DNA from 2 places in the Isoptericola sp. 178 genome. Region 2 is predicted to be linked to the other one. Evidence: riboswitches for the same ligand, from Rfam matches in the RefSeq annotation. Region 2 holds a riboswitch; the other holds the start of a gene.
What was found. Region 2 has a riboswitch for thiamine pyrophosphate ahead of Q6349_RS14115 (thiamine ABC transporter substrate binding subunit). Riboswitches for the same ligand answer to the same signal wherever they lie in the genome.
Positions count from the first base shown of each region.

Region 1: linked by a shared signal. The riboswitch ahead of thiO (glycine oxidase ThiO) and the one ahead of Q6349_RS14115 (thiamine ABC transporter substrate binding subunit) in region 2 are both predicted to bind thiamine pyrophosphate.

Region 1 is NZ_JAUQYN010000001.1:197,321-208,099, forward strand. It holds gene Q6349_RS00790 (hypothetical protein) at 1-347, shown strand, start outside; gene Q6349_RS00795 (aromatic ring-opening dioxygenase LigA) at 426-911, opposite strand; gene Q6349_RS00800 (trimeric intracellular cation channel family protein) at 1,034-1,723, opposite strand; gene guaA (glutamine-hydrolyzing GMP synthase) at 1,720-3,324, opposite strand; gene thiE (thiamine phosphate synthase) at 3,374-4,021, opposite strand; TPP riboswitch at 4,055-4,157, shown strand; gene thiO (glycine oxidase ThiO) at 4,146-5,402, shown strand; gene thiS (sulfur carrier protein ThiS) at 5,399-5,659, shown strand; gene Q6349_RS00825 (thiazole synthase) at 5,669-6,490, shown strand; gene Q6349_RS00830 (ThiF family adenylyltransferase) at 6,500-7,744, opposite strand; gene Q6349_RS00835 (DUF3817 domain-containing protein) at 7,741-8,136, opposite strand; gene Q6349_RS00840 (ABC transporter ATP-binding protein) at 8,201-10,015, shown strand; gene Q6349_RS00845 (ABC transporter ATP-binding protein) at 10,012-10,779, shown strand, end outside.
Region 2 is NZ_JAUQYN010000004.1:195,880-206,658, forward strand. It holds gene Q6349_RS14085 (SpoIIE family protein phosphatase) at 1-852, shown strand, start outside; gene Q6349_RS14090 (HAMP domain-containing sensor histidine kinase) at 861-2,096, shown strand; gene Q6349_RS14095 (SpoIIE family protein phosphatase) at 2,093-3,697, shown strand; gene Q6349_RS14100 (PrsW family intramembrane metalloprotease) at 3,707-4,819, shown strand; gene Q6349_RS14105 (ABC transporter ATP-binding protein) at 4,866-5,612, opposite strand; gene Q6349_RS14110 (ABC transporter permease) at 5,612-7,348, opposite strand; gene Q6349_RS14115 (thiamine ABC transporter substrate binding subunit) at 7,345-8,448, opposite strand; TPP riboswitch at 8,506-8,609, opposite strand; gene Q6349_RS14120 (DUF4235 domain-containing protein) at 8,716-9,000, shown strand; gene Q6349_RS14125 (PAS domain-containing protein) at 9,090-9,818, opposite strand; gene Q6349_RS14130 (sulfite exporter TauE/SafE family protein) at 9,925-10,779, opposite strand, start outside.

The DNA.
Region 1 (10,779 bases), on a different contig from region 2:
CCGCGAGCACCGCCGGGGACACCGCGGGCTCCCCCGCGGACACCGCGGGCTCCCGCGGGGACGTCCCGCAGGAGTCGACGTCCACGACCGCCGACGCCGCCACGAGCGCGACGGCTCCCGGCCCCGACCCGGACGTGTCGCCCCCGGGGCGCGCCCGACCGCGGACCGGCACCGTCGTCTGGGGCATCGTCGTGGTGGCCGTCGCGGTCGGCCTGCTCGCCCGCACCGCCGGGGCGAGCATCGACGCCGAGCTGGCCGCCATCCTCGTGCTCGGCACCGCCGGCCTGCTCCTCGTGGTGGGCTCCGTCGTCGGGGCCGCCCGGCGGCGCCGACGCACCGGTCGCTGACCCCGCACGCACGTCGGGGCGAGCACACCGGCAGTGGTGTGCTCGCCCCGACGTCCGTGCTGGTCCGGGAGCTGCGACTCAGGCGGTCCTGGCCGGCGCGGGCCCGCCCGGCGGAGCGGCCGCCGCGGCGACCTTCGGGCCCCCGAGCCGGACGAGGGCGAAGCCGATGAGCACGAACATCACGCCCAGGCCGATCACCAGGGCGGAGACGCCGAACGAGACCACCGAGGTGAACAGCGAGGCCCGCAGGAACGAGGCGTTCATGACCGTGTCACGACGCGGGTCCTCGCGGTCGAGCTCCGCGTACGTCATGCCCTCCGAGGCCTCCAGCGCGTGCTGGTTGATGACGTCGGCCTGCGCGTAGGCGGTGAAGGGCCCGGCGACCTCCTGGCCGGCCATCATGCTGGCGTCGTCGGAGACCGTGATCTGCTCGTCGGACAGCGTGGACGAGACCACGAACCAGACGACGGCACCGGCGATGATCATCAGGATGCCGGCGATGATGGTGAAGACGCCGATCCCGCGGACACCCTTGGCGGATTGGACGGTTACAGAGCTGGACATGAGTCTGCCTCTCGTAGCGCTTCTGCGGTTGTTGACCGGTAGTTGACGCCCCTGGCCGCCAACTTACCGCTCCCGACCTGCCCCGTCACGACGAACCCGAAGGTCAGAGCAGGAATCCGGCGTCATTCACCCGGTACCGAGAACGTCGGCATGCCCCAGCCGAGCCGGACGGCGAGCAGACGCACCGTGAGGATGAGCACCAGCGGCACCCAGAACACGATCGCCGGATCGGCCCCCAGCTGACGCAGGCCGAGCTGGACCGCCGCCCCGAGCAGCGCCGCCGTGGCGTAGAACTGCGCGTTGCTCAGCACCTCCGGCACCTCGTTCGCCAGCACGTCGCGGATCACGCCCCCGCCGACCCCGGCCATCACCCCGACGACGGCCGCCGAGACCTCGTTCGCCCCGGCGGACAGCGCGACGTTCGTGCCGATGACGACGAACAGCGCCATGCCGGCCGCGTCGGAGATCTCGATGATCTGCAGCCGGCGCAGCAGGTCGAGGGTGCGCGTGCGCGCCAGCGGCACCACCAGGAGCGACGCGACCACGCCGACCAGCAGGAACGTCGGCTCGGTCACCCAGAACACCGGCGTCCGGCCGATGAGCAGGTCGCGCAGCGTCCCGCCGCCGATGGCCACGGCGCTGCCGAGGACGACGACGCCGACCAGGTCCATGCGCTTGCGCCCGGCGGCGAAGGCCCCGGAGATCGCGAACGCGACCGTGCCGAGGTACTCCAGCACCCGCTGCACGACGCCGAGGGTCGTGGTGACGGCGTCCGGCTCCGTCGCCAGCGCCGCGGCGAGCTCCCCGGTCACTCCCACTCGATGGTGCCCGGGGGCTTGCTCGTGACGTCGAGCACGACCCGGTTCACCTCGCTGACCTCGTTGGTGATGCGGGTGGAGATGACCGAGAGCACGTCGTAGGGCATCCGGGTCCAGTCCGCCGTCATCGCGTCCTCGCTGGAGACGGGACGCAGCACGACGGGGTGGCCGTAGGTGCGGCCGTCGCCCTGGACGCCCACCGACCGCACGTCGGCCAGCAGCACGACCGGGCACTGCCAGATCTCCGCGTCGAGGCCGGCTTTCGTCAGCTCCTCGCGGGCGATGGCGTCCGCGCGGCGCAGGACCTCGAGCCGCTCGGCCGTGACCTCGCCGATGATCCGGATACCCAGTCCGGGGCCCGGGAAGGGCTGACGGGCGACGATCGGCTCCGGCACGCCCAGCTCGCGGCCGACGGCCCGCACCTCGTCCTTGAACAGGGTGCGCAGCGGCTCGACCAGCTCGAACTGCAGGTCGTCGGGCAGGCCGCCGACGTTGTGGTGGCTCTTGATGTTCGCCGCGCCCTCGCCGCCGCCGGACTCCACGACGTCCGGGTACAGGGTGCCCTGGACCAGGAACTTCACCTCGGAACCCTCGCCGTGCACGGCGTGCTCGTGCCCCTCGGCGACGATGTCGCGGGCGGCGTCCTCGAAGACGCGGATGAACTCGCGGCCGATGATCTTGCGCTTCGTCTCCGGGTCGCTGTGCCCCTCGAGGGCGTCCAGGAACCGCTTGCGCTCGTCGCGGACCACCAGGTTGACGCCGGTGGCGGCGACGAAGTCGCGCTCGACCTGCTCCACCTCACCCTCCCGCAGCAGACCGTGGTCGACGAACACGCAGGTCAGCTGGTCCCCGACGGCACGCTGCACCAGGGCGGCGGCCACCGAGGAGTCGACGCCCCCGGACAGCCCGCAGATCACGCGCGCGTCGCCGACCTGCGCGCGGATCGCGGCGACCTGGTCGGCGATGACGTTGTCCGGCGTCCAGTCGGGCCGCAGGCCGGCACCCTCGTAGAGGAAGTGCTCCAGCACCGTCTGCCCGTGGGCGGAGTGCTTGACCTCCGGGTGCCACTGGACGCCGTACAGTCGACGGCCGCGGTCCTCGAAGGCCGCCACCGGCGACCCGGACGACGTCGCCAGCACCTCGAACCCCTCCGGTGCGGCGTGCACGGAGTCGCCGTGGCTCATCCAGGTGGTCTGGGTCGTCGGGGTGTCCGCCAGCAGCACGCCGGCCGAGCACACCTCGACCTCGGTGCCGCCGTACTCGCGGGTCCCGGTCTGGGCGACCTTGCCACCCAGAGCCTGCGCCATCGCCTGGAAGCCGTAGCAGATGCCCAGCACGGGCACGCCGGCGTCGAAGAGCGCGGCGTCCACGAAGGGCGCGCCGGTGGCGTAGACGGAGGACGGACCGCCCGAGAGGATGATCGCCGCGGGGTCGCGGGCGAGCATCTGCTCCGGCGTCCACGTGTGCGGGACGATCTCGGAGTAGACGTTCGCCTCGCGCACGCGGCGGGCGATGAGCTGGGCGTACTGGGCGCCGAAGTCGACCACGAGGACGGGTCGGGGCGTGCTGTCGGGAGCGGTGGCGGGAGACGTCACCGCCTCATCCTATCCGCCGTCGCGCGCCGGTCCGGGGTGCTCGCCGGCCTCAGGCCCCGAGCCGCTGCCGCAGGGTCCGCGCGGCCCGCTCGGGGTCCGCGGACTCCGTGATCGCGCGGACGACGACGACCCGTCGCGCCCCGGCGTCGAGGACCGCGTCGAGCCGGTCGGCGTCGATCCCCCCGATGGCGAACCAGGGCGTGGTCGGCGCGGTGCGGGCCACCTCGCGCAGCAGGTCGATGCCGACGGCGGTCCGGCCCGGCTTGGTGGGCGTCGCCCAGAGGGGGCCCACGCAGAAGTAGTCGACGTCCCCGTCGGCCTCCGCCGCGGCCGCCTGCGCGGCCGAGTGGGTGGACCGGCCCAGGACCGGGGCCGGGCCGAGCAGGGTCCGCACCGCCGGCACCGGGAGGTCCCCCTGCCCCATGTGCACCACGGGTGCACCGGTGAGCCCGGCCACGTCCGCCCGGTCGTTGACCGCCCACAGCGCGCCGTGTTCGGTCGCGACCCGCGCCACCAGCGCCTGCAGCTCGAGCTCGCGGGCGACGTCGAGGGTCTTGTCGCGGAGCTGGACGACGTCCACGCCGCCCCGCAGCGCGGCGTGCAGGAACTCCTCCAGGTCGCCGCGCTCCTCGCGGGCGTCGGTGCACAGGTAGAGGCGGGCGTCGGCGAGGCGTGCGCGCAGGTCGGAGGTCTCCATCGGGGCCGAGTCTAGGGACCGGCGGGAGTAGGGTGGGCGCAGCACGGGAGCCTCGCGGAGGCTGAGAGGGCGCCGGGCGCCGACCGTCGAACCTGATCTGGATCATGCCAGCGAAGGGAGCACCGTGGACCGACCCCTGTCCACGCCGCCGGACGGCGTGCGTGACCTCCTCGTCGTGGGCGGCGGCATCATCGGCCTCGCCGTGGCGTGGCGCGCGCTCGAGGCCGGGCTCAGCGTCACCGTCCTGGACCCCGACGCGGGCGACGGGGCGACCCGGGCGGCAGCGGGCATGCTCGCCCCGGCCACCGAGGCCGAGTTCACCGAGGACGCCGCGCTGGCCCTGCACCTGGCCGCCGCCGGCCGCTGGTTGACGTTCGCCGCCGACCTGGAGGCCGCCGCCGGCACCGGGGTCGGGCTGCGGGAGTCCGGCACGCTCACCCTCGCCTACGACGACACCGACGCCGCGCTGCTGCGACGGCTCCTCGCGCTGCAGGCCCGGCACGCGGTGAGCTCGCGGGTGCTGACCATCGCCGAGGCGCGCCGGCACGAACCGCTGCTCGGACCGCGGCTCAGCGGTGCCGCCTGGGTCCCGGGCGACCACGCCGTCGACCCCCGCGCCGTGCACGCCGCCCTGCAGCGGGCGATCGCCGACGGGCACGGCGCGGTCGTCCCGCGGGCCGCGGTCCGGCTCGTGCGGCACGACGGACGCGTCGTCGGCGCGCTCGACGACGCGGGCCGGGTGCACCGCGCCGGCTCGACCGTCGTGGCCGCCGGCTGGGCGTCCGCGCCGCTCCTGGCGGACCTGCCTGACGTCACGGTCCCGGTCCGCCCCGTCAAGGGCCAGACCCTGCGGCTCCAGGCCGACCCGGACCTGACGCCGCGGCACGTCGTGCGCGGCCTCGTCCAGGGCCGGCCCGTCTACGTCGTGGGCCGGACACCGGCGACCGAGGGGCCGTGGGCCGGGCACTGCGAGATCGTGGTCGGGGCCACGACGGAGGAGAACCCCGACGACCGCCGCGCCACCGCCGGCGGGGTGTTCGCGCTGCTGCGGGACGCCCGCGTTCTCCTGCCGGCGATCGACGAGGCGGCGCTCGTCGAGGTCACGCCCCGGGCCCGGCCGGCGACGCCGGACAACCTGCCGCTGGTCGGTCCGACCCACGTGCCCGGTCTCCACCTGGCCACCGGCCATCACCGCAACGGCATCCTGCTCGCCCCCCTCACGGCCGAGATCGTCGTGGCGGGCCTGACGGGTTCGTGGTTCGACGTCGACGTCACCCGCGCCGACCCGCCGACCCTGCTCGCCGCCCTCCGGGCGTCGGACCCGCGCCGGTTCCCGCCGCCCGGCCCCGACACCCGCCGCACCGACGGAGGACCCCGATGACCAGCACCGACCGGCACACCGCCCCCGCCCGCAGCCGGGCCCTGGTGAACGGCGCTCCCTACGACCTCGGGCCGACCGGCACGGTGCCGCTCACCGCGCTGGTGGCGCGCCTGGCTCCCGGGCACGTCACCGACGGGGAGGTCCGCGGCGTGGCCGTCGCCGTGGACGACGTCGTCGTGCCGCGCGGCGCCTGGGAGTCCACCGCGGTGCGCGCCGGCGACCGCGTCGAGATCGTCACCGCCGTCCAGGGCGGCTGAGGAGGAACCATGACCACGACCGACCCGACCGCCCACGGCACCGCACCGCTCGTCGTCGCGGGGACCGAGATCGCCTCCCCGCTGGTGATGGGCACCGGGGGCGCCGCCAACCTGCTCACGCTGGAGGAGGCCCTGGTCGCCTCCGGCACGGGGCTGACCACGGTGGCGATGCGCCGCGTGGCCCCGCGGGCCGGCGGCGAGGCGACCCGGGACGCGGGGATCTGGGGGCTGCTGGAACGCCTCGGCATCCGCGCCCTGCCGAACACGGCCGGGTGCTTCTCCGTGCGCGAGGCGGTGCTCACCGCCCGGCTCGCCCGTGAGGCGTGCGGGACGGACTGGGTCAAGCTCGAGGTGATCGCCGACGACGTCACGCTGCTGCCCGACCCGGTGGGCCTGGTCGAGGCCGCCGACGAGCTCGTCCGCGACGGGTTCGTCGTGCTGCCCTACACGAACGACGACCCGATCCTCGCCCGGCGCCTCGAGGACGTCGGCTGCGCGGCGGTGATGCCGCTCGGCGCACCGATCGGCTCCGGGCTCGGGATCCTCAACCCGCGCAACATCGCGGCGATCGCGGAGGCCGCCCGCGTCCCGGTGATCCTGGACGCGGGGATCGGGACGGCGTCCGACGCCGCGCTGGCGATGGAGCTCGGCTGCTCCGGGGTGCTGCTCGCCACCGCGGTCACGCGGGCCGAGGACCCCGTGCGCATGGCCCGCGCGATGCGGCTGGCCACCGAGGCGGGGCGGCTCGCGGCCGGGGCCGGCCGCATCCCGCGGCGCGAGGGTGCGCTCGCCAGCTCGCCGCCCGAGGGTCGGCTCGACCTCGCCCTGTAGGCGGGGCGCTCAGCCGAGCAGCGCGGGGACGCCGCCGACGACGGACCGCGCGTCGAGGCCCGCCGCCCGGGCCACCCGGGCGACCTTGGTCGACCGCGGCCCGGCCGCGCACACGAGCAGCACCGGCCGGTCGGTGGGCAGGGTGTCGAGCGCGGACCGGGCCGCCGCGTCCGGGGCTCCCGCGGCGGTGCCGAGGAACGTCCCGCTGGGCACGAGCCGGGCGCCGGCCACGGGGCGCGCCCGGGCCTCCCACTCCTCACGCACGTCCACCAGGACGGCGGGGCGCTCGGCCGCGAGCAGCGCCCGGGCGTCGGCGACGGTGACCTCCGGCGACCCGGGGCCCGGGTCCCCGGCCGGCGCCAGCCCGCAGAAGGCCACGTACGCGTCGTCACCCGGCAGCATCGCCGTGACGGGTTCGCGCGCCGGGTCGGGCCGGACGGTGAGCGAGCGCCAGTCCGCGGCGAGGGCGTCGTGCACGGCGAGCCGCCCGTGCAGGACGTCGCCGACTCCCGTGATCAGCTTGAGGGCCTCGGTGGCCATCGCGGAGCCGACCGTGCCGCACATCGCGCCGAGCACGCCGCCGGTGGCGCAGTCCGGGACGACGCCGGGCGGCGGCGGGTCGGGGAAGACGTCGCGGTAGGTGACGCCCCGGCGGGACGTGGTCCCGCCGTCCGCCGCCGTGTACCGCGGGGCGCCCCAGAAGACGCTGACCTGGCCGTCGAAGCGGTCGATCGACCCCCACACCACGGGGAGCCCGAGGACCTCGGCGGCGTCGGAGACGAGATAGCGGGTCGGGAAGTTGTCGGCCCCGTCGAGCACGACGTCGTAGCCGCCCAGCACGTCCAGGACGTTGCCGGGGTCCAGGCGCACCGGGTGCTCGACCACCTCGACGTGGGGGTTGACCTCCGCGATCGCCGCGGCCGCCGACGTCGTCTTGGGCCGACCCAGGTCCGCCTGGCCGTGCAGCACCTGGCGCTGGAGGTTCGTGACGTCCACGACGTCGTCGTCGACGACCCCGATCACGCCGACGCCGGCGGCCGCCAGGTACAGCAGGGCCGGGCTGCCGAGCCCACCGGCACCGACCACGAGCACCCGGGCGGCCGCGAGCCGCCGCTGCCCGTCGAGGCCCAGCCCGGGCAGCGCGAGATGCCGTGCGTACCGGTCCAGCTCGGCGTCGGTCAGCCCGGGCGCCGGGTCGACCAGGGGCGCCAGCCGGTCGGTCGTCCGGTCCGGGGCGTCGGCGTGCACCGTCACACCCCGTACCGGTCGGCGAGCGCCACGAGCTTGGCGTCGGCGTCGGCGTGCACCCGCTTCTCCAGCACGAACGACATCACCGGGACCACACCCGCCAGCACCATCGTGGTCAGCCGGCCGAAGCTCCAGCGCATCTTGGCCCACAGGTCGAGCACCGTGACCAGGTAGACGACGTAGATCCACCCGTGGGCGAAGGGCACCCAGCCCATGTAGTCGATGACGGCCTGGACCGGGACCAGGTACTTGAAGACCATCTCCACGCAGAGCACGAGCAGCATGACGCCGGTGACGATCGCCAGCACCCGGTAGCGGGTCAGGGCGCCGCGTGCCTTGCGGATGGCGGTCGCCGCCTGGTCGGTGGTGGCCGTCGGGGTGTTCTGCTCGGTGCTCACGGCACCAGGATAGGCGGGGAAATTCCGGTGCCTGACGGGTCCGGCCCGCCCTACTCTGACGACCGTGCTCCCGCTCCCCCTGCCCGACCCGGGCTCCCCGCCGCTGTCCTCGCCCGCCCGCCTGCTGGGCTGGCAGGCGTGGCGTCAGCGCTCCGTGATCGTCAGGGCGGTCTCGGCGGGCAGCGTCTCCCTGCTCGCCGCCGCCGCCGCACCCCTCCTGCTCGGCCGCGCGGTCGACTCGGGTCTGGCCGCGGGGTTCGGGACCGAGCTGCTCCTGTGGTGCGGCCTGATGCTCGTGTCGGGTGCCGCGATCGTCGTCGCCGGCGTCCTCAGCCACACCTTCGACGTGGAGAACTGGCTGCGGGCCTCCTTCTCGTTCACCACCCTCGTCGGGGAGAAGGCGACCCGCGCCGGCCACGCCGTCACGCAGAAGCTGCCCACCGGTGAGGTCGTGGCGGCCGTCGCGAACGACGCCCTGCGAGCCGGCGACATGTTCGCCATGTCCGGCCGGTTCGTCGGCGGCGTGCTCGCGTACGTCGCCGCAGCCGGCTACCTCGTCTCCCAGGACGTGGTGCTCGGCCTCGTGGTGGCTCTGGGGATACCGCTCGTGGCCGCCGCGCTCGCGCTGCTGGTCCGCCCGTTGCAGCGTCGCCAGCAGGACCATCGCGAGTCGGTGGGCCGGCTCACCGCGCTCGGCGCCGACACCGTGTCCGGCCTGCGGATCCTGCGCGGCATCGGTGGCGAGGACGTCTTCTCCGCACGCTACGCACGCCAGTCGCAGGAGGTGCGACGCCGTGGCGTACGGGTCGCCGGCGTCCAGTCCGTCCTCGACGGTCTGCAGGTGCTGCTGCCCGGGCTGCTCGGCGCGCTCGTCCTGTGGCTGGGTGCCCGTGCCGTCGTGCGCGGCGACCTGAGCGCCGGCGAGCTCGTGACCTTCTACGGGTACACCGCGTTCCTCGCCTGGCCGGTGCAGATGGCCACGCAGATGCTGCAGGCGTCCACCAACGCGGTGGTCTCCGCGCGCAAGATCCTCGGGGTGCTGCGGATCACCGAGGCGACACCCCCGTCCGCCGCTCCCACGGAGGCGCCGCCGTCGGGCAGCGAGCTGGTCGACCGCGCCTCGGGACTCGTGGTCCCCGCGGGGCGGGTGCTGGCGCTGGTGTGCGCCGACCCCGACGTGTCGGCCGCCGTGGCCACACGGCTGGGCCGGTTCGACGACGACGCCGAGGCCGTCACACCCGTCACGCTCGGCGGCGTGCCGCTCGCCGAGCTCGACAAGGAGACGCTGCGCCACCGTGTGGTCGTCTCCGAGGCGACGCCGCACCTCTTCTCCGGGATCCTCGGTGAGGAGCTCGACGCCCGTGGCCGGGCGAGCGAGGCCGAGCTGACGGCCGCGATCCTGGCCGCGGACGCCCAGGACGTGCTCGACTCCGTCCCCGGTGGTCTCAGCGGGGAGCTGCCGGAGAAGGGCCGGTCGCTGTCCGGCGGCCAGCGTCAGCGCGTCGCGCTGGCCCGTGCCCTGCTCACCGACCCCGAGATCCTCGTGCTCGTCGAGCCGACCAGCGCCGTGGACGCGCACACCGAGGCACGGATCGCGGAACGCGTCGCCGAGGTCCGGCGTGGACGGACCACGCTGGTCGTCACCGCCAGCCCGCTGGTCCTCGACCACGTCGACGAGGCCGTTCTGCTGTCCGTGGACGGCCGCGTCGTCGCCCGCGGGACGCACGCCGAGCTGCTCGGCCGCCCGGACGAGCACGGCGTCCGGTACCGCGCCGTCGTCGGGCGGTCCATGGCCGAACCCGCACCGGACGCCGCGGCGGATGCCGAGGCACCGGCCGCCGGCGGGGCCGGACCCGCCCTGGAAGGAGCCACCCGATGAGCCCGACCACGTCCGCACCGCCGTCCACGCCGACGGAGTCCTCGAACCGGCTGCCGATCGCCGACCGGCACGCGGTCCGCCGCACCGTGGGCCGGCTGTTCCGCAGCCACCGCGGCGAGCTCGCCGGCATCGCGACGCTGCACGCCCTCGCCGCGGTGGCGGGGCTGACCGGGCCGTTCCTCATGGGCCGGTTCATCGACGAGGTCACCACCGGCACCACCGTGGCGCGGGTCGACCGGATCGCACTGATCCTGGTGGGCGCCGTCGTCGTGCAGGCCGTCGTGACGCGGTTCGCGCAACGCCTCTCCATGGTGTTCGGCGAGCAGGTGTTCGCCGAGCTGCGCGAGCAGTTCATGACCACGGCCACGCGACTGCCCCTGTCGATCGTCGAGAAGGCGGGGACCGGCGACCTCGTCGCCCGTACCACCAACGACGTCAACAAGCTGCAGCACGCGGTCCGCTTCGGCGTGCCGCGGGTGCTGGTGTGCGTCGTGACGATCGGGCTGACGCTGGTGGCGGCCTTCCTCACCGACCCGCTGGTCGCCCTCGGCCTGCTGGTCGGCGTGCCGGTCATCGTGGTCGCCGTCCGCTGGTACCTGCGCCGGGCGACACCGGGCTACCTGCGCGAGTCGGCCGCGTACGCGACCGTCAACGGCACGATCACCGAGGCCGTCGAAGGGGCACGCACCGCGGACGCCCTCTGGCTCGGATCCCGGATGCGCCGTCGGCTGCGCCGGAACCTGTCGGAGGCCTTCGCCGCCGAG
Region 2 (10,779 bases):
GGCCGCATGCTGCTCGCGGTCGACCGGACGGACGGGTGCGCCCGCCTGACGGTGCTCGCCGTCGACTCGGGGCCGGGCATGCGCGACGTCGCGGCGGCGATGCGGGACGGTGTCTCCTCGCGGGGCACCCTCGGCATCGGTCTGGGCACGCTGCCCCGGCTGGCGGGCTCGTGGGACGCGTGGTCGGCCCCCGGCGCCGGGACCGTCGTGTCCGCCGCGTTCGACGCGCGCCGTCCCGTCGCCGGCGACGAGCGTCCGGCGTCCACCGCCGGCGCCCCGAGCGGCATCACCCGCGCCATGACGGGTCAGCAGGTCTGCGGTGACGCGTTCGCGGTCCGCGTGGACGACGGCGCGTCGAGCGTGCTGGTCGCCGACGGGCTGGGTCACGGCCCGCTCGCGGCGGCGGCCTCGCAGGCCGCCGTCCGGGCCTTCCGCGCGGCTCCCGCGGCCGGCCCCGCGATCCTCCTCGAGCGGGTGCACCGTGCCCTGGCGGGCACGCGCGGCGCCGCCGTGGCGGTGGTGCAGCAGATCGGCTCCACCCTGCGCCACGCCGGCATCGGCAACATCGCCGGGGCGATCCACGGCACCCGCACCCGCAGCCTGCTGAGCCCCCCGGGCATCGGCGGGTCGCGCTCCCCCGCGATCTCGGAGACGACGCACGCCGTCAGCGAGGGCGACGTCGTCACCCTGTACTCCGACGGACTGACCGACCGGGTCAACCTCGTGGACTACCCCGGTCTGCTGCTGCGCTCCGCGACCGTCGTCGCCGGCGTGATCATGCGCGACTTCGCCGTCCGGCGCGACGACGCCTGCGTGGTGGTCCTGCCCGTCCGAGGGGCCACACGGCCATGAGCGGGGCGGTGGAGGCCGCAGCTCTGCAGCGTCGGCTGGCCCGGCTCGAGCAGGCGCACGAGGCACTGACGGCCCAGTACGAACAGCTCTCGGCCGAGCTGGAGGAGACGAACTCCGGCGTGGTCGCGCTCTACGCCGAGCTGGACGAGCGCGGCCGCCAGCTCGCCGCGGCGAACGAGGCCAAGTCGCGGTTCCTGCGCAACGTGAGCCACGAGCTGAGGAGCCCGGTCAACTCGATCATCGGCCTGGCGGGACTGCTCGCCGAGTCGTCGCTGGACGACGACCAGGCCCAGCAGGTCCGGTTCGTGCGCGACAGCGCCGACACGCTGCTGACCCTCGTGGACGAGCTCCTGGAGCTGGCGCGCGCCGAGGCCGGGCACCAGGACGTCCACCCCGCCCCGTTCGACATGGCCGAGCTCCTCGCCGAGCTGGAGGGCACCACGCGCCCGCTGGTCCGGGACGGCGTCGAGCTCGTCGTCGACCGGCCGGGCGTGCCCGTGCTGTGCAGCGACCGGCGCCTCGTGGCGCGTATGCTCCGCAACCTGCTGACCAACGCGGTGAAGTTCACCGAGCGCGGGTCGGTGCACCTGGTCGTCACGCCCACGGCCGACGGCGCGCGGTGCGAGGTCCGGGACACGGGGCTGGGCGTGCCCGCGGACCAGCTCGACGCGATCTTCGAGGAGTTCGTCCAGGTGCCCCACCACCTGCAGCCGGGCGCGCGGGGGACGGGTCTGGGGCTGCCGTACGCGCGGCGCACCGCCGAGGCGCTCGGCGGCAGCCTCACCGCGACCTCGACGCTCGGCGAGGGGAGCGTCTTCACGCTCACCCTGCCCTCGCTGGAGGACGCCGCCGGGGCGGACGCCCCCGCCGGTGCCCGCAGCGGTCGCGTCGGCCACGTCCTCGTCGTGGACGACGACCACGCCTTCGGCTCCTCGGTCGCCGGTCTGCTCCGCGACGAGGCGACACGGGTCAGCGTCGCCCACGACGCCGGCACGGCCCTGGCGATGCTGCAGGACGACGTCGACGCCGTCGTCCTGGACGTGCGCATGCCGGACACGACCGGCACGGCGCTGCTGGCTCGGATGCTGGACGAACGGCCGGGCCTGGCAGCCGTCCTGATGTCGAGCGGACCGAGCCCCGCCCCCGGCCCGTGGACGCGCACGGCGCGGTTCCTGCCGAAGGACCGGATCGACCGTGCCGCACTCGTCGCGGCACTCGACACCGAAGGGACAGCAGGACCGTGATCGAGGAGAACGGACGGCGACGGGTGCTCGTCGTCGACGACACCCACGCCCACCGCTACCTCATGGCCACCTGGCTGCGCGCCGCCGGCTACGCGGTGGCGGAGGCCGCCACCGGGAGCGAGGCGCTGCAGCGCGCCTCGGCCGAGTTCGACACCGTGGTCCTCGACGTCAACCTGCCGGACGTCTCGGGGGCGGAGGTGTGCCGGGAGCTGAAGAACAGGCCGGAGACGTCCCCCGTGCCCGTCCTGCACGTGTCGGCCACGTCGATCGACGCGGCGGCCCGCACGGCCGGGTTGCAGCACGGCGCCGACGCCTACCTGCCCGAACCCCTCGACCGTGACGAGTTCCTCGCCACCGTGGGCGCGCTGTGCCGCAGCTACGACGAGAAGCGAGGGGCGCACCGGACCGCGCAGCGGCTCGACGACCTCGGCACGGCGCTGGTCCCCCTGCACTCGGCGCGCTCCGCCGAGGAGGCGGTGGACCTCGCGGCCCGGGGCGCGTCGAGCGTCCTCGGACGTGCCGCGATCGCCATGGTGGTCGTCGATGCCGACCACGTCCTGCGCACCGTGTGCCCGGCGCCGGGCGCCCCGCTGGTCCGCGGTGCCGGCGAGACGCCCGTCCCGCCGCCGGGAGGGGTCAGCTCGGCGCTGCTGCCGAGGGACCGCGTCCCCGCGCCGTGGCGGGAGCTGCTCACGCAGGCCGGGGTGAGGCCCTCCTCGTGGTGGACCACGTGGATGCGCGACGCCCGCGGGCGGCTCGTCGGCGGCCTCGGCGTCCAGCTGGCCGACTCCGAGACCGGCCCGACGGACGACGACCGGGAGACCGTGCGACGGTTCACGCAGGCGACCGCGGTGGCGCTGGCCAACCTGCGCCTGCTCGCCGAGGAGCACCGGATCACCCGCGCCCTGCAGGACGCGCTGCTCCCGTCCGACCTCACGGTGCGCCCCGGGTTCGACGTCTCCGCCTGCTACGAGGCCTCGGACGACCTGCTGGACGTCGGAGGCGACTTCTACGACGCCTTCGACCTCCCCGACGGCCGGGTCGCGGTGGTGATCGGCGACGTCCAGGGCCACTCCCTGCACGCCGCCACCGTCATGGGCGAGCTCCGCCTGACGCTGCGCGCCTACCTGCGCGAGGGGCACGGGGCGGAACGCGCGCTGGAGCTGCTCAACGAGGTGCTGCGCACCGACCACACCGAGACCGCGACGGTGTGCGTCTGCCTCGCGGACCCGGTCACCGGCGAGGTCGAGCTGACCGACGCCGGGCACCTGCCGGCGATGCTCGTCCGCTCCGACGGCACGGCACGGCCGGTGAAGTCCACCTCCCGGCTGCTGGGGCTGCCGAGCCCGGAGAGCCGCCCGCCGTACCGCACCACGCTGGCGGTCGGTGACCTGCTGGTCCTGGCCACGGACGGACTGGTCGAGCGCCGGGACGGCTCGCTGCGCGACGGCCTGGCCCGGCTCCGGACCGCCGCCGCGCAGATCCCCGGGACCTGCCCCGACGACGCGTGCCAGCACCTGCTCGACGCCTTCGACGACGGCGCGCGCGAGGACGACGTGGCCGTGGTGATCGTGCGCCGCACGAGCGGGGCCGCTCAGTAGGGTCAGGGCATGCCACCCCTGGAGCCACGGGCGATCCTGGCCGGCAGGCCCACCGCCCGGCCGTCGGTGGGGGTCGTCGTCACGGTGGCCACGTCCTCCCTGTGCCTGGCGGTGGCTCTCGCCCTGCTGCTGCGGGACGGTGCGGACGGCTTGGTCACGGCGGTCGTCCTGGCGCTCGTCCCCCTGCCGCTGCTGCTCGCCGGGGTCCTCGCGCTCGACCGCCTCGAGCCCGAACCCCCCGACGTCCTCGTCGCCGCGTTCGGCTGGGGTGCGGGCGTCGCCGTCCTGCTCGCCACGCTCCTCAACACCGCCGGGCTGGACCTCGTGTGGCGGCCGATGCTCGGCGCCGAGCTCGGCCGGTACGCCACGGCGTCCCTCACCGCCCCGGTCGTCGAGGAGCTGGCGAAGGGCGCGGTGCTCGTGGGGCTGCTCTGGTTCAGGCGTCACGAGCTCAACGGCCCCACCGACGGCATCATCTACGGCTCCACGGTGGCGCTGGGCTTCGCCACCGTGGAGAACATCAGCTACTACGCCACCGCTCCGGCCGGGACGCTGGCGGGGACCTTCGTCGTGCGCGGGATCGTCTCCCCGCTGCTGCACCCCCTGTGCACGTCCCTGATCGGCGTGGGCGTGGCCGCGGCGGCCCTGCGCCGGCCCGGACGGCGTGCGCTGCCCGTCGTGGCCGGCGTGGCCGGGGCGACCGCGCTGCACGCCCTGTGGAACGCCTCGACGGCGGCGGGTGCTCTCGGTCTCGGGGTCGCGTACCTGCTGGGCGCCGGCGTGCTGGTGGCGCTCGGCGTCGTGCTGCACCGCGACCGCCGTCGGATCGTCGGCCTGGTGCGCCGGCACCTGCCCCGCTACCAGGAGCTCGGCGTGATCGGCACGGGCGACCTGCGGATGCTGTCGTCGCTGCGGGCACGGCAGCGGGCCCGCGAGCAGGTCCGCGGTGCCCTCGGCCGGGGCGCGGCGCGGGCCCTGGCGGACTACCAGCAGGCCGCCACCGAGCTGGCGATGCTGCACCGCCGGTACGACCTGGGCCTGGTGGACGACGACGCGTTCGTGGCCCGCCGCGACCCGCTGCTGCTGCTCATGGGGCACGCACGGGTCGTCTTCGCGCGCTGACGGAGGGCTGCGGCCCACGGTCTACGGCAGGGCCCACCGGCGACGGTCAGGGGAGCTCGAGCCCGAGGAACTCCGCGACCCGCGCCGAGGCGGGTGCGGCGCGGAGCCGCTCCGGGGTGTCGGCCTGCAGCAGCCGCCCTGCGTCCATCACGGCGACCCGGTCGGCCACCGTGAAGGCCTCGGCGTGGTCGTGGGTGACGAACACCGCCGTCGTGCGGGTCGCCCGCAGCGTGTCGCGCACGTCGATCGCGAGCTTCTCGCGCAGCTGCCGGTCCAGGGCGGACAGCGGCTCGTCGAGCAGCAGCAGCCGCGGCCGCGGGGCCAGGGCCCGGGCCAGCGCGACCCGCTGCTTCTCCCCGCCGGACAGCGTCGACACGGCCCGCCGCGCGTACCCGGCCAGCCCGACGTCCGCGAGCAGCTCGGCCACCCGGTCGCGCCGCTGCGCCGCGGGGATCCCCTGCATCTCCAGCCCGTAGGCGACGTTCCGGCCCACGTCCCGGTGCGGGAACAGCTGACCGTCCTGGAACAGCAGGCCGAACCCGCGCCGGTGCACCGGCACCCGGGCCAGGTCCTGCCCCGCGAACGACACCGACCCCGCCACCAGCGGCTCCAGCCCCGCGACCGCGCGCAGCAGCGACGACTTGCCGCAGCCGCTCGGCCCGAGCAGCGCCAGGACCTCGCCCGTCGCGACGTCGAGCGACACGTGGTCGACCGCCGTCGTGCCCGCCTCGTGCCGCGTGCCCTCGTAGCGCACGACGACGTCACGGACGCTCAGGCCCTCGGCCCCGGACATCAGAACTCCCCTCCGCCCGCGTCACCGCGCAGGCGTTCCGCCACCATCATGACCGTCGCGGTGAGCACGGCCAGCACCACGGACGCCGCGAGCGCCATCCCGTAGTTCTCCGCCCCGGGCCGGCCGATGAGCCGGAAGATGACGACCGGCAGCGTCGCCGCGTCGGGCCGGGCGAGGAACGACGTCGCGCCGAACTCGCCCAGCGACACCGCGAACGCGAACCCGACGGCCAGCCCGAGGGACCGGGCGGTCAGGGGGCCGTCGACGGTTCGCAGCACCCGGCCCGGGGCGGCACCCAGGGTGGCGGCGACCTCGCGCAGCCGCGGGTCGATCGCCCGCACCACGGGCAGCACGGTGCGGACCACGAGCGGGATCGCGACGACCGCCTGCGCGATCGGCACGAGCAGGCCCGACGTCCGCAGGTCGACGTCGAGCCCGAGCGGCCGGTCCAGGGTGATGAGGAACCCGAACCCGACGGTCACCGCGGAGACCCCGAGGGGCAGCATGAACGCGGCGTCCAGCGCCCCGACGGCCCGGCGCAGCCCGGCCGACCGGGGACGGCGCGAGACGACCAGGGCCACGAGCCCGCCGACGACGACGGCGATGAGGGCGGCCAGCACGGCCGTGCGCAGCGAGTTCGCCGTCGCCTCCCACACGGTGACGGACAGCGCGTTGCGGCCCCCGGTCGTGCCGAGGGCGACGTAGTTGTCGAACCCCCAGGTGCCGTCGGGCGTCCGCAGCGAGCGGGCGACCAGACCCGCGAGCGGCACGACGACCAGCAGGCCGACGACGGCGACGGTCGCGGCCGCCGGGACGGCGTCGCTGGCCCGTCGCCAGGAGAAGCGGTGCGCCGCAGACCGGTCGCTGGTCAGGTGCAGCGCGCGCTCGCGGCGGGCACGCAGCCGGGCGCTGACGAGCAGTGCTCCGGTGACGACCACGAGCTGCAGGATGCTGAGCACGGCGGCGGCGCGCAGGTCGAGGAACTGGGTGGTGCGGATCCAGATCTCGGTCTCGATCGTGCCGTACCGCATGCCCCCGAGCACCAGGACGACGCCGAACGCCGTCGAGCAGAACAGGAAGACCACGGCGGCCGCGGACGCGATCGCGGGCCCCAGCGCCGGCAGGGTGACCGTGCGGAAGGCCCGCCACGGGCTCGCGCCGAGGGAGCGGGCCGCCTGCTCCGCCCGCGGGTCGAGCCGCTCCCACAGCCCGCCCACGGTGCGCACGACGACGGCGTAGTTGAAGAACACCAGGGCCACGACGACCCCGGCGAAGGACTCCTCGATGCCGAGCCACCCGAAGGTGCCGCCCGGGGCGAACAGCGCCCGGAAGGCCACGCCGACCACGACGGTCGGCAGCACGAACGGCACGGTCACCAGGCCGCGTGCCAGCGCCCGGCCCGGGAACCGGCACCGGTAGAGCACGTAGGCGCCGGGCAGCCCGAGCAGGACGGCCAGGACCGTGCCGACGGACGCCTGGGCGAGGGTCTGCCCGACGACGCGCCACGTGCGGGGCTGGGACAGGACCTCCGCGAACCCGGACAGGTCGAGCGCGCGAGTGCCGCCGTCGTCGGTGAAGAACCCCTGGACGACGAGCGCCGCCACGGGCCACGCGAAGAACACCCCGAGGAACAGCAGGGGCAGGCCCGCGGCGAGGACCCACCACAGCCAGGTCCCCGGGGCGGGCCGACGGCGGGGCGGCCGCAGGGACGCCCCGCCGCTGGTGGAGGGCGTCACCCGATGACCGTGGCCGTCCACTGCTCGATCCACTCGTCACGGTGCGCGGCGATCTCGTCCGGCGCGACGTCGAACGGTTCCTCGGCGAGGGGGGCGAACTGCTCCCACTCGGCCGGCAGCTCGACGGTGTCGTCGGCCGGGTACATGTACATGTTGGCGGGGATGTCGGCCTGCACCTCGGCGGAGGCGAGGAAGTCCACCAGGGCCCGGGCGCCGTCGGGGTTGTCGGTGCCGGCGAGGACGCCGGCGTACTCGACCTGGCGGAAGCAGGTGTCCAGCAGCGCCTCGGTGGTGCTCTCGCTGCCGTCCTCGGTCACGGTGAAGGCCGGAGAGGTGGCGTAGGAGAGCACGATCGGCCGCTCACCGCCCTCGCCGGCCCCGGAGAAGTCGACGTAGTAGGCGTCCGACCAGCCGTCGGTGACCTTGAGACCGTTGTCCGAGAGGTCGGCCCAGTACTGCTGCCAGCCGTCCTCCCCGAAGGCGTCGACGGTGGCGAGCAGGAACGCGAAGCCGGGCGACGAGGTCGCCGGGTTGGTCACGACCGTCAGGTCCTCGTACGCGGGGTCGGTCAGGTCCTCGAGGGTGCTCGGCGGCTCGACGCCCTCGGCCTCGAACCAGGTGGTGTCGACGTTGAGGCAGACGTCGCCCTTGTCGATCGGGGTGAGCCCCTCGAGCGCCGGGTCGACGAGCCCGGTCGCGGACGGGTCGAGGTCGGCCGGCGTGTACGGCTCGAAGACGTCGGCCTCGACGGCACGCGAGGCGAAGGTGTTGTCCACGCCGTAGACGACGTCGCCGAGCGGGCTGTCGGCCGTGAGCACGAGCTGGTTGACCAAGGTGCCGGCGTCGCCGGCGGCGACCTGCTCGACGGTGAGCCCGGTCTCCTCCTCGAACGACTCCAGGACCCCCTCGCTCAGGGCGAAGGAGTCGTGCGTGACGAGCGTGACGGTACCGGACAGCTCCGGCGTGGCGCTCGCGTCGGCGGAGCCCGCGGAGCTGCTGGGCGCTGCTCCGGGGGACTCCTCGCCGCCGCAGGCGGCCAGCGCGGGCAGCAGCGCGACGACGGCGGTGGTCGCGACGGTGCGACGGAGACGATGACTCATGTGTCCTCCTCAGACGTTCGAGAAGGGGGTCCGCCGCTCGGAGGGTCCGAGGCGACGGGATCGAGAAGCCCGACTTCCTCCACCGGTGCTAACCGGATCAGGTTCGAGGGTCTGCGGTGGTCCGCACTCTCAGCGCCGATGGCGCTCCCCTGTCGTTCCCCCCGAGCCTACACACCTCGAGCACGCTACGGTGGTGGCGTCCGTGGCGCGGACCTCCCGACGGAGTCCGTCCGTGACCGCCCGGCGCACCGAACGACTGGAGGACCCGTGGAGCTGTCCAAGAGCACCGAGCCGACGCTGGCCGTGAAGGTCGGGACGATCGCGGCGACCCTCGCCGCCGGCTGGGTGGCCCAGAAGATCATCAAGACGATCTGGGAGAAGGCCACGGGCAAGGAAGCCCCGATCGACCTGGACGCGGACGACATCCCGATCGTCCAGGCGATCACGTTCGCCGCCGTCACGGGTGGCGCCGCGGTGATGGCCCGCCGGCTCGCGAAGCAGGGAGTCGTCAAGGCGGTCGACCGCCGCGCCAAGAAGATCTCGACGGTCTGAGTCCCGGACTCGCGGGGCGGCTCGTTCGCCCCGCGAGCGGTCGGACGGTGACCGGCGCGCCTCGCGAGAGGTCGGACCGGTACCGGTGCTCAGCGCCGGGTGCTCTGACGTCGACGGGCCAGCTGGGCCTCGTGCCCGTGCGGGCGGTCCACGCTGTGGACCGCGTCGAGCGCGGCCTGCAGCCGGTCGTCAGGCTCTCCACGGGACGTGCGGAGCTCGCTGACGACCTGTGACGCCGCTGACTGCATCGGGATCCCGGCTCGTGCGGCGACCTCGCCGAGCAGGTCCGTGGCGTCGGCCTCGTCCAGGCCCCGCACGATCATGAGGGCACCCTTGACCTGTTCGACGGCGGCGGCGGAGACCATCGCCCGCCCGACGGCACGGTGGGACTCGCGGTCCAGCACCTCGCGAGCGACCGGGCTGACGTCCAGCACGTACCCGCCCACCCGGGCGATGGCCCCGTCCTCGTCCAGCTGCCCCCGACCCGTGACGACGACCGTACGTGCCTTGCCGTGCGGGTCGATGATGCGGTGGGCGCTGCTGAACGGCCGCCCGGCCCGCAGGGACACGATCGCCGTCCGCGACACGCGCGCCCGGTCGTCCGGGTGGGTCCGCGCCCGGATGATGTCCACGGTGGGTGTGAGATCGCCGGGCTCCGACCCGTACATCCGGTAGACCTCGTCGGACCACCACACGGCACCGGAGGGCGCGTCGATCCGGTACTGACCCACGACGAGCTGGGTCCCGGTGGAGAGTGCGTCGGTCACCGATGAGAGCGCGGAACTCTTCATGATCCGCGACGACGACAGCGAACTCATGTGTTCTCCTCCCGACGATCTCACCGGGCCGGGCCGGGCCGGTGTGGCCCACCGTACTCCGCGGAGTCACGAGCGCCACCTGGGCGGACGTCTTCACCCGCGGGTTTCACCCGCCGACGCTGTGCGCGTCCTGGGTCGTCGTCCGGGCCATGGTCACCGACTGCTCGCGGCGGTGCGCCCGCACGGACCACGCGACCGCCGCGGCCCAGAGCACGACGACGGCGGCGAGGACCACCGTCGTCCAGGCCGGCGCGAGGTCGACCGTGGCGAGCAGGGTCCGGCTGTTGGTGAGCACGATGACGCCACCGACCGCCGATCCGAGCACCCGGGGCGGCACGAGCCGGACCAACCAGGCCGCGACCGGCGCGGCGACGAGGCCGCCCAGCAGCAGGGCGGTGGCCCACATCGGGTCGATCCCCGCCGTCCCGAGGCCCACGAAGAAGCCCAGGCTGGCCGCCACGGCGACGAAGAACTCGCTGGTGTCGATCGAACCGATGACCTTGCGGGGCTCCAGGCGTCCGCTGGCGAGGATCGCCGGCGTCCCGACCGGCCCCCAGCCGCCACCACCGGTGGCGTCGAGGAAGCCGCCGACCAGGCCGAGGGGCGCGAGGAAGCGGCGACGCAGCGGCTGGCCGATCTTGTCGGTGCGCAGGCCGCGGAACGTGAACCGGGACAGCACGTACACGCCGAGCGCGAGCAGCAGCACCGACATGACCGGCTTGGCGAGATCGGTCGACAGCCACGACAGGAACGTCGCCCCGGCGAACGCGCCGATCGCCCCCGGCACGCCGATGCGCGCGACGACGCGCCAGTCCACGTTGCCGAACCGCCAGTGCGACGCCCCCGACGCGAGCGTGGTCCCGATCTCCGCGAGGTGCACCGTGGCCGACGCCGCGGCAGGGTTGGTCCCGATCGCCAGGAGCAGCGTCGTCGACGTGACGCCGTAGGCCATGCCCAGGCT